DNA from 3 places in the Arthrobacter sp. TE12232 genome. Region 1 is predicted to be linked to each of the others. Evidence: riboswitches for the same ligand, from Rfam matches in the RefSeq annotation. Region 1 holds a riboswitch; each other region holds the start of a gene.

Region 1 (3,263 bases):
CAGCAGCACGACGTAGAGGGGAGCATGTCCAGTCCCGAAGAGCAGGCCGATGCCGGTTCCGACGACCACTGCCGCCGCGGCGGCCGCCACGGCGCGGCGGGTGCCTTTGCCGAGGGCGGAGCGGATTTGGGGATCCCGCACGGGAACATGGGTTCCGGCCACGAACATCATCAGTGCAAACCCGATGTTGGCCAGGAAGCTGAACGTCGGATCTGCCGGGTTCACCAGGCCCAGGCCCGTCCGTCCGATCGCGATCCCGGCCAGCAGTTCGCCCAGTACCACCGGCAGCCGCCAGTGCACCGGCAGCGCGAGCAGGGGACCAGCCAGGGCGACGACGGCGATCAGCGCCAGGGTCAGGAAGGTCATGGCTCGAGACTGCGGGACGGCCCCGGGCCAATCGGGGCAACAAGCTTCACCGGAATGTCGGTGTTCTCGTCCGTGAGGTAGGAGGCGCAGACCCGGTGATAGCCGTCGGCAATCTGGGCCGCGACTCCGGCGTCGAGGTCCCCGCGGACCAGGAGGACGGGGGAGAGCGGGCGGCCGTCGGCAATCTTGGCCAGGTCGGAGGCCACATGGGGGTTGTCCCGGGTCAGGAGCGGCAGGCCTGAGGCCCGCAGGATGTCTTTGGCCACGTGGTGGGTTACGGGCGCCAGGCGCAACGACTCCACGATGACGGCGGCCCGTGCGTCATCGGTGAGCAGCGAGAGATAACGACCGGCGGCCGGATAGTCGTGTTCCTCGGGCTCCCCGCGCCACAACACCTGGTCGCCCTCATGGCCCTTGTCCGAATCCTTTGTCATGGAATGAGACTAGTCCCGTGGAGGGGGCAGCGCGCCTACGTTCCTGACCGCCGTTCCACCACCGCGTAGGCCTTGCCGTCCAGGAATGCCCAGTCGTTGACAACCATAAACCCGAGGGCGTCCACCCGGTCGTTCAGGACGTGTTCGTCGAAGCCGCCGTCCCGTGGCTCCGCATCCCATGTGGACACATGGACGTCCGGGCCGTCGAGGATCAGCAGTTCGGTATTGACGTCGAAATCCTCCTGGGGCTGGTTGCTCAACTGGCAGATGGCGATACAGTGGCTGTTCATTTCGGGCCTCCGCTTCCAAGGTGGTGCTGATGGCATCATCTTATGGTCGAAAAGCTGCACCGCCCTATGGGCAACTGCCGGACCGCACTGTGGCGGCCGTTACCTGAATGTGACTTTCGCCTGCGGTTCGCGCTACGGTGGATAAGTGCCTGTTGTCTCCGATACGGGCGCTCCCCAGCCGATTGCCTAACTCTGCCGCGGCCCGGGGGTAACTCGCACCAACGACCGGCAGAGACGGGGAAACCACTTTTGGCCTGCTGATACGCAGGCCTTGGGGTGAAGCCGCACAGTGCCCGCAACGACGGGCCCCGGAGTGCGGCCGGGTGACTCCCATCCGAATCCGACAGCTCACCTCGCAGGCATTGGGAGAGGCTACATCCATGTCTTCAATCAATACTTTTGCGCGCCATGCCGCCGTCCTCGCCGCCGCATCCGGCCTGGTTCTTACCAGCGGAATGGCCGCCAACGCAGCCCCGGCACCCGTGCAGCGGGACTCCGCCCCGGCCTCCGCCGCGGACGTCAAGGGACTTCTCAGCGCGCCCGTCAGCGCCGATTCAAGCGTCAAGATCAGCTTCGACCGCCCCGCAGTAAGCTCTGTCGCCGCGCCGGTCATCGAACAGCCCAAGCCCGTTGCCGCTGCTCCCGCAGCAGCGCCGGCAGCAGCACCCAAGGCGGCCGCGGCGCCGTCCGTACAGGTGCAGGCAGCTCCGGCGGCCGCCCCGGCCGCGGCGCCCGCCGGTGGCCGCAACGCCATCATGCTTTCTGCCGCATACAGCCAGCTGGGCATCACCCAGGACTGCACCGCGATGGTGGAAAAGGCCCTTGGCGCGGCCGGTAAGCCCGTCGGCGACATCGGGCCCCGGGCCTTCCTCGGCCTCGGAACCGTTGTGGCGGCCCCGCAGCCCGGTGACATGGTGGTCCAGTCCGGCCACGTCGGCATCTACGCCGGCAACGGCCAGGTGATCAGCGGCGGCATGAACGGCGCCAACCAGACGATCGTGCACCCGCTGTCCTGGCTCACCGCGACCGGCGGCGTGACCTTCGTCCGCGCCTAAACCCCGCACGGGCCAGACGGCCCCTCCCGGGGCCACCCAATCCGGAAAGACCGGCGATCGATTTTCCCTTGGGGGCAAGCGATCGCCGGTCTTTCCCTTGTCCGGATTCTCACGGATTCCCCCGGTCTCTCAGTCATTTTTGCCCGCGGCGAGCGGAAGCGTCATCTTCATGACCGTGCCGGCGTCGCCGGTGGAGGCAACCTCGACGGCGCCTCCGGCAGCCACGGCGATCTCCCGGACCAGGGCCAAGCCGATGCCAAAGCTCCGTTGTCCCTGTGTTCCGCCGGTGCTGGCGGTCCGCACGAAGCGGTCAAAGATCCGGGCCTGGTCCACTCCGGTGATCCCGGTCCCTGTGTCCGCCACGGTGATGACCGCGCGGTTCTGCTCGATCGCCGTCGTGATGGTCACACGGCCGCCCGGCGGGGTGTGGGAGAGGGCGTTGTCCGCCAGGGCCAGGACGGCGCGGCGCAAGGCGTTGGCGTCGATCCTGGCCAGCGGCCGGGCAACGGCGAAGAAGTCCAGGCGCACGTCCCGTTGCTCCGCGACCAGCCGAAGGCTTTCGGCGACGCCGGAGGCGGTGTCGGCGAGGTCGGCAGGCGCTGCCGAGCGGTCAGGGGCGTCGGTGGTGGCCGCGAGGAGCAGTTCGTTGACGATCCCGGTCAGCGTCGCCGCGTCCTCCCGGATCCGGGCCAGGTCCTGGGCCTGTTTGGAGCCGGGCTCGGTGTTGCGCTGGGCAAGCTGGATCCTGGTGTCCAGGATGGTCAAGGGAGTGCGCAGTTCATGGCTGGCGTCCTGGACGAAGCGCCGCTGCCGGGCCAAGGCGTCGCCGAGGGGGCGGATGGCGCTGCGCGCGCTGAGCCATCCGACGATGCCTGCCAGCACGATTCCCGCGACCCCGGCGATGAGCATGGCTTCGAGCACGTCCCGGGAATCCAGGTAGGCGTAGGCCGCCCCGGCCGATGCCGAACGCGGAACTTCAGGATGGGCCAGCTGGTTGACGAGGTACAGCGCCGTGGCGGCGAGGAGTCCGAGGACCATGACCGCGCAGGCGGCGCTGATCCGCAAGGCGACTTTGAGGGAGGCCTTGCGCAGGGTGGAGTGGTCCGGGGTTTCGCCGG
Region 2 (3,263 bases), 2.7 Mb from region 1:
AGCTGTGCGGGGGCTGTGGAAGTCCGCCGGCGACGCACGGAGTCGTCTGCAATGCCCGTGCTGCCGGAGCTCCGGACAGATAACCGGGGGCGGTGCCCACAACGCGGTGGTGGTGCACTGCCCCCGGTTGGTCCGTCAGGGAGCCAGCAGAGGACAAACGTTCGCTGCAGTGCCCGGTCCGCTGAACCTCCTCAGCTCCGAGTTGTCCAGGTTGAGGGCGTAGTTGACGTTGCCGGTGGTCAGGTACAGGCCGTCCGGCGAGGGGAGCAGCAGTAGATTCCTTCCCGTGGAGACTACCTCAACGCTGTCGCTGAGGAATGTGTAGCGGCTGGTACCGGTGATCACGTAGTTGAGGGTCTTGCCGTTGGCCGTCAGTGTGATTTTCAGTCCTGGCGACGTACTGATGACAGTGCCGGCAGGCGTCGCGATGTTCTTGAACTTGCCGGTGAGCTGCGCCGTGACCGGAAAGCCACAATTATCCAATGTGAACGTGGCTGGATCGGCGGGCTGCGGAGGTCCCGACGGCACCGCCCCGGCCGGTCCGGCGCCGACGAAGAGTGCGGCCGCGAGGACCGCCGGAATTGCCCATTTTTTCATGTTGTGCTCCTGGAATTTGATTCCGTGCCCTGGAGCGGGCACCCCGCGTACTTGGTGAATGGAGGCAGCGGTGCCCAAGCCTCCCGCCCCGACCTTGAGAAAACCTTGTTCTCCGAAATACGCGAAGGCCCCGGATCACGATGGATCCGGGGCCTCATGGGCGCTGCTGGCTGGTGCCGGGTTAGTACCAGTTGTGGGACAGGTGGAAGTTCAGGGCGCCGCAGGGGGAGCCGTACCGCGTTTTGACGTAGTTCAGGCCCCAGTTGATCTGGGTCCGGTAGTTGGTCATGTAGTCCGCGCCGGCGCTCGCCATCTTCGAGGCGGGCAGGGACTGGACCACGCCGTAGGCGCCGCTGCTGGCGTTCGTGGCGGTGGTCTTCCAGTCCGATTCCTTGGTCCAGAGCTTCTGCAGGCACTGCATCTGGCCGGGTGCCCAGCCATAGCTGCCCAGCTGGGCCGCGGCGTAGGCCTGTGCCCCGGCGGGGTCGTCGATGGCGACCGGCGCCGGCGCCGGCGCGGGAGCCGCTGCGGGAACGGGGGCTGCTGCGGGAGCGGGCGCCGGTGCTGCCGCCGGGGCCGGCGCGGCCGGGGCAGCAGCGGCAGCGGGGGCGGGTGCCGGTGCTTCGGCGGGCTTGACCTCCGAGATCTGAGGTACCGCGCCGCTGGGTGCTGCAGCTGCCGGCGCGGCGACCTGGACCCGTTCAAAGTTCAGCTTGGCCAGGGGATCGGCCGTGGTGGCCGTTTGGGAGCTCGCAACAGTCGCCCCGTAGCTGCCGGGCTCTGCGGCCTGGCTGGCGGCGGCGCCGCCTGCCACGAGTACTGCGCAGGCGGCGGTGACGACGGCGGCGCGGCGTCCGGTGATGCCGAGCCCGGTGGCCAGTCGCGACAGGGCGGACGCCTGCGGGGCCGGTGCGGCACGGTGGCGCGACTTGCCGGCGCGGGAATGTGAAACGCCGTCAGGGCGCGTTTGTACCTGGAATTCAGTCATGATGGCCTCTCAACGCCTGCGGAGTTAGCTGTCGGGTTCGGATGAGGTCATCCGGCCGCACGGAATATCACGTGTCGGCTTCACCCCAAGGGCGCATGTGTGCAGAATGCCCGGGAACTCTGGGTCCCCCGCCTCTGCCTGGTCCAGCGGAATCCGGGAAGCGGCAGAGTTTGGCGTCCATCCGGATATGCGGCACAAATGGAGGCCGCACTCGAAAAACGGTACAGGACTCCTGGGCTTAAGTCACATTTGGGTAACGGCGGTCACAGGGGCGGCGTGTCGCGTTGCGCGGGATTCCCCGCGCGGGTGCCGGTAGCCGACCCTGTAGCCCCGGTGCCGGTTACGCCGACGGCGGTACGGCCGGGAGCCGTGCAGCGAACTCCGTCCGGCCTGGTCGGGACGTGACCTCGACGGTCCCCCCGTGGGCCTCCACGATCGACTGGACAATGGACAAGCCCAGCCCGCTGGTGCCCTCGGACGTCGGTGCGCCCGCGGTGGCATATCCGCTGCCATTGCTGCCGGTTGCACCCCCGGACCTGCCGGAAGCAGAGCCGGAAAGAGGACCGGTAGAAGAGCCGGAAGCGCCGCGGGCAGCGGACCCGGACCGGGCCCCCGCCGTCGCTGCCGCAGGGCTGCCTGCGGAGCTGGCTGCCGGATTGGTGCGCGACGCGTCAGCCCGCGCGAAGCGGGCGAAGACTCGGCCGACGAATTCGGGGGCGATGCCGCTGCCGTTGTCCGTCACAGTGACCACGGCGCTGCCGTCCGCCGAACGCATGACGCCCGTGACCACCTTGGTCCCCGGTGCCGTGTGCTTGCGCGCATTGGACAGGAGATTGGCGAGGACCTGGTGGAGTTGGGCCGCATCGCCGCGCACCACCACCGGCTCATCCGGCAGTTCCAGCTGCCAGATCCGGTCCGGGGCCATGACCTTCTCATCGCTCACGGTCTCGACGGCCAGTTGGGTGAGGTCGACGTCGGCGACCTTGAGCGGCTGCCCCTCGTCCAGGCGCGCCAGCAGCAGCAGGTCCTCCACCAGGGTGGTCATCCGCTCGGACTGGCTTTGGACGCGGGCCAGGGATTTCTCGCCGTCGGGCGTGAAGTGCTCGGTCATCCGCATCAGCTCCGTGTAACCGCGGATGGCCGTGAGCGGAGTGCGGAGTTCGTGCGAGGCATCGGCGACGAACTGCCGCACCTTCATTTCGCTCTCCTGCCGCGCCTCAAGGGCGTTGGAGACGTTGTCCAGCATCTGGTTCAGCGCGTAGCCCACGCTGCCCACTTCGGTGCCGGGGTGGGCGGCCGACGCCGGGACACGCACCCCGAGCGCCACCTCGCCGGCGTCGAGCGGCAGGCGGGAGACCTTGGTGGCCACCTCGGAAAGCTGCTCCAGCGGCTTCATGGTCCGCCGGATGACCGCCGTGCCGGCGAGGCCGATCAGCACCAGCCCGCCTGCGGACACGACCACCATGGTCCACACCAGCGAGGCCAGGGTGTCCTGCTTTTCCGCCAGCGGGAGCCCGGTGACAATCACGTCGCCATACGGTGCACGCACGGCCATGAGCCGGTACGCGCCGGCCGAGAGCGTCCGGTCCACCGGCACACCGTTCGGGGCCAGGGTGAGGAGGACGGCGTTGTCGTCGGGGGAGAGGCTCTTGCGGGTGGCGTCCCCGGCCAGGAATCC
Region 3 (3,263 bases), 2.9 Mb from region 1:
GCTTCTGGCCCAGCTCGATGAGGGCGGAATCCGCCCCGGTGCGCTCGTCTCGCTGGAGCGGGTGGGGGAGTACATCTCGGTCCGGGTCCCGGATATCGAGGGCGCCTTGGAGCTGCCGCCAGAGGTTGCCGCGCATGTCTTTGTAACAGTCGCCTGACCAGCCAAAACGTCACCGTCATGGGACGACCCATGAGTTCTGCACAAACGCGATCACGGATTTATCACCGAGCGGCTTAATCACCTATAGTTAGTGCCCTGTACCGATACCAAAGCGTTACCTGATCCGAAGCCGAGCCCTGCCAGCGGATCAGTCGCAGAACCACCTCCTGGCAGGGGCGGGGGAACCACTATCGGCTGCTTCTTCGGCAGCCTTGGGGTGAAGTCCGTCAGCGGCAAGCAGCTTCCATCGAACGATCCCCTAAGGACGCCTCGGTGACCGGGTGCTTGCAACGGCGGACCGGGTCTTTGATCTCTCTGACCCGAATCCGACAGCTAACTTCGCAGGCTCTCAGAGAGGAACCGTTCTTGACCACCCAGACCGCCAGGGGCCGTCGCCGCGCGACCGGTCCCGCTCCGGAGCCGCGCCCGGTCGTCGCGCATACGGCCGAACGCCCGCGTGACGCACACCGCGACGAGCGCCGCAGCCGCCGCAGCCCGTTCCGTCAGGTAACGGACTTTGCCGCCGCCAGCGGCGTGGGGCAGAAGGCCGGAATCGCGCTGGCCGCCACCGGTCTGGTCCTCACGGTGACGGTCCCCGTCACGAGTCCCGTCATGGCCTCGAACACCGACGGATCCGCAGTCTCGGCCGCAGTACAGCCGGACGTCACGGCTGCCGCCGCCGCAAAGCTTGATTTCAGCCGGACGGCCATCGCCACCAAAGGCGACCCGGACGGGAAGCTCAAGCAACTGCTGAGCGCCCAGTCCGTCGGCAGCATTACCCGCGCGGCTTCAGCCGGCACGCTGGGTCCGCCGCTGGACCAGCTGATCACGGCATCGCCCTTCGGCTACCGTGTCAGCCCCATCACGGGCGGCCCGGGGGAGTTTCACCGCGGCCAGGATTTCGCCGCCCAGTGCGGCACGCCGGTCCACGCCGCCGCCAGCGGCACCGTGACCTTCAACGGATGGCACCCCTACGGCGGCGGCAACCGTGTGGTCATTGACCACGGCAACGGTCTGGAGACCACGTACAACCACCTGTCCTCGTCCTCGGTGAAGGTCGGCCAGAAGGTCTCCCGCGGCGATATCGTCGCGCTGAGCGGGACCACCGGCGCCTCCACGGGCTGCCACCTCCACTTTGAAGTGATGGTCAACGGCGACGTTGTTGACCCCCTCGGCTGGCTCTAATAAAGACGATGGAGAGCTCTCAAATTCCCGTGACACGCCGTGATCTGAATGTGACATTGAGTCCGGAGTCCTGTAGGGTTTGAAGCACGCCAACTTTTCCGAAGTTGGCGCTCTTGAGTGGATTGCCTAGCTCTGCCACCGCTCAAGGTCCGTTCGCATTACATCGTCTGGCAGGGGCGGGGGAACCAATTTTGGCCTTCGAAAGAAGGCCTAGGGGTTAAGTCGCAACGCTTCCCAGGAAGCAGCGCGGCCGGGTGACTCCCATCCGAATCCGACAGCTCACCTCGTAGGCATTGGGAGAGGCTACTTTCGTGTCTTCACGCCACAATGCTGCGCGTATGCGCACTGGCGCGGCTCTTTTGAGCCCGCTGACTTCCACATCACGTGCCGCCCTTGCCGGCGCCCGGATGGGATCACGTTCCGCTGGCTCATTCTCTACCGAGTCCGGACAGCATGCAGTTTCCGCTTTTGGCGCGTCTTCGCAGTACACCCTTCGCTAAGTAACCCATTTCGGGGCGATCCGGCGTACCCCCAAGATGCCGGAGCGTCCTCAGTCCGCGCCCAAAAACGCGCGGTCCAAGGATCACGAAAGAGAGAACTTAATGACTACTCGTGCAACCGTTGCACGGCACCGCGCCGAGGTCACCAAGACCAACTCGCTGGCTGTTATTGCCAAGGCAGTCGGCGACAACGCCGGCGGCATGGGCCGTCAGGCCGCGGTCATCGCCGCAGCTTCCGGTCTGGTTCTGACCAGCGGAATCGCAGCCAACGCTGCTGAGACCAATGTTCAGCGCGAATCCACCTCCGCTTCCGCATTGGAAGTCCAGTCGTCGGCTCCGGCCACGATTTCGGCTGCTTCCACCATCGCGATCTCCTACGAGAAGCCCGCCGTGACCACGTCGCCGGCTCCCGTCGTCGAGGCTCCCAAGCCCGTCGTGCAGGTCCAGACCGCCGCAGCTACCCAGGCCGGCGGCGCCCAGGCCGGCGTCAACGGCGGCGCAGCTGCCCTGGCCCCCGCCGGAATCGGAAGCGGCGCCGGTGCAACCATCGCTGCCGCTGCCTACGCACAGCTCGGCGTGGCGCAGGACTGCACCGCCCTTGCCACCAACGCCCTGGCCGCGGCCGGTATCCACTACCACGGCTGGCCGGCAGGTTACCTGTCCCTCGGCCGCACCGTGAGCGCCGCCGAAGCTCGTCCGGGCGACCTCGCCTACTACCAGAACGGTGGCGTGGGCATGGCCCACATCGCTGTCTACGTCGGCAACGGCATGGCAGTCCACGGCGGCTGGAACGGCGGCACCACCGCTCTCTACAGCGTGAACGTCGGTTCCGGCCCGGTCTTCATCCGCGTCGGCGGCTAGGCACAAGCCCCCGCACTTTCAAAGACCCCCGCCTCTTGAGGCGGGGGTCTTTCGTGTTACCGGGATATGAATTTTCCGCGCAGGAGGCCGCGCCGCCGAAAAAACATTCGGTGATCTGGCAGTTGAGTGTTTACTCTTGTCTTGTCGATCCATAGCCCGACCATGCACAGGGCAGCCGGCCCTCGTGCCCCTGGCGGGTGCGGCCGTGAAGAGGTATGCGGATGCGCACTCTCGTTCTGAATGCTGGATATGAACCGCTGGCGGTCATCACCTTCCGCCGGGCGCTCGTCCTTGTCCTGACCGGAAAGGCCAGCGTGGTGGCTGAAGGGGACGACCCCGTTGTCGGCCCGCAGGACATTCTCGGCCGCCCGTCCGTGATCCTCCTGAACCGCTACATCCGGCCGCGGTACAACACGATGACGGCGGTCAGCCGCCGCGGCGTGCTCCGCCGCGATGCCCACCACTGCGCGTACTGCGGCAAGGCAGCCCACACGATCGATCACGTCCAGCCCAAGTCCCGGGGCGGTGCTGATTCTTGGGAGAACCTCGTGGCCGCCT

What was found. Region 1 has a riboswitch for cyclic di-AMP ahead of ACVWZ7_RS20035 (hypothetical protein). Riboswitches for the same ligand answer to the same signal wherever they lie in the genome.
Region 2: another riboswitch for cyclic di-AMP. It lies ahead of ACVWZ7_RS08000 (aggregation-promoting factor C-terminal-like domain-containing protein); the one in region 1 lies ahead of ACVWZ7_RS20035 (hypothetical protein).
Region 3: another riboswitch for cyclic di-AMP. It lies ahead of ACVWZ7_RS07125 (NlpC/P60 family protein); the one in region 1 lies ahead of ACVWZ7_RS20035 (hypothetical protein).

The regions. Positions count from the first base shown of each region.
Region 1 covers NZ_JBSSFK010000001.1:4,481,599-4,484,861, forward strand. The annotation lists gene ACVWZ7_RS20020 (cation:proton antiporter) at 1-366, opposite strand, end outside; gene ACVWZ7_RS20025 (hypothetical protein) at 363-800, opposite strand; gene ACVWZ7_RS20030 (hypothetical protein) at 836-1,090, opposite strand; cyclic di-AMP (ydaO/yuaA leader) riboswitch at 1,268-1,466, shown strand; gene ACVWZ7_RS20035 (hypothetical protein) at 1,471-2,145, shown strand; gene ACVWZ7_RS20040 (sensor histidine kinase) at 2,275-3,263, opposite strand, start outside.
Region 2 covers NZ_JBSSFK010000001.1:1,825,557-1,828,819, reverse strand. The annotation lists gene ACVWZ7_RS08005 (hypothetical protein) at 136-597, opposite strand; gene ACVWZ7_RS08000 (aggregation-promoting factor C-terminal-like domain-containing protein) at 779-1,585, opposite strand; cyclic di-AMP (ydaO/yuaA leader) riboswitch at 1,585-1,744, opposite strand; gene ACVWZ7_RS07995 (HAMP domain-containing sensor histidine kinase) at 1,926-3,263, opposite strand, start outside.
Region 3 covers NZ_JBSSFK010000001.1:1,627,802-1,631,064, reverse strand. The annotation lists gene ACVWZ7_RS07135 (metal-dependent transcriptional regulator) at 1-157, shown strand, start outside; cyclic di-AMP (ydaO/yuaA leader) riboswitch at 308-521, shown strand; gene ACVWZ7_RS07130 (M23 family metallopeptidase) at 526-1,344, shown strand; cyclic di-AMP (ydaO/yuaA leader) riboswitch at 1,482-1,651, shown strand; gene ACVWZ7_RS07125 (NlpC/P60 family protein) at 1,947-2,705, shown strand; gene ACVWZ7_RS07120 (HNH endonuclease) at 2,927-3,263, shown strand, end outside.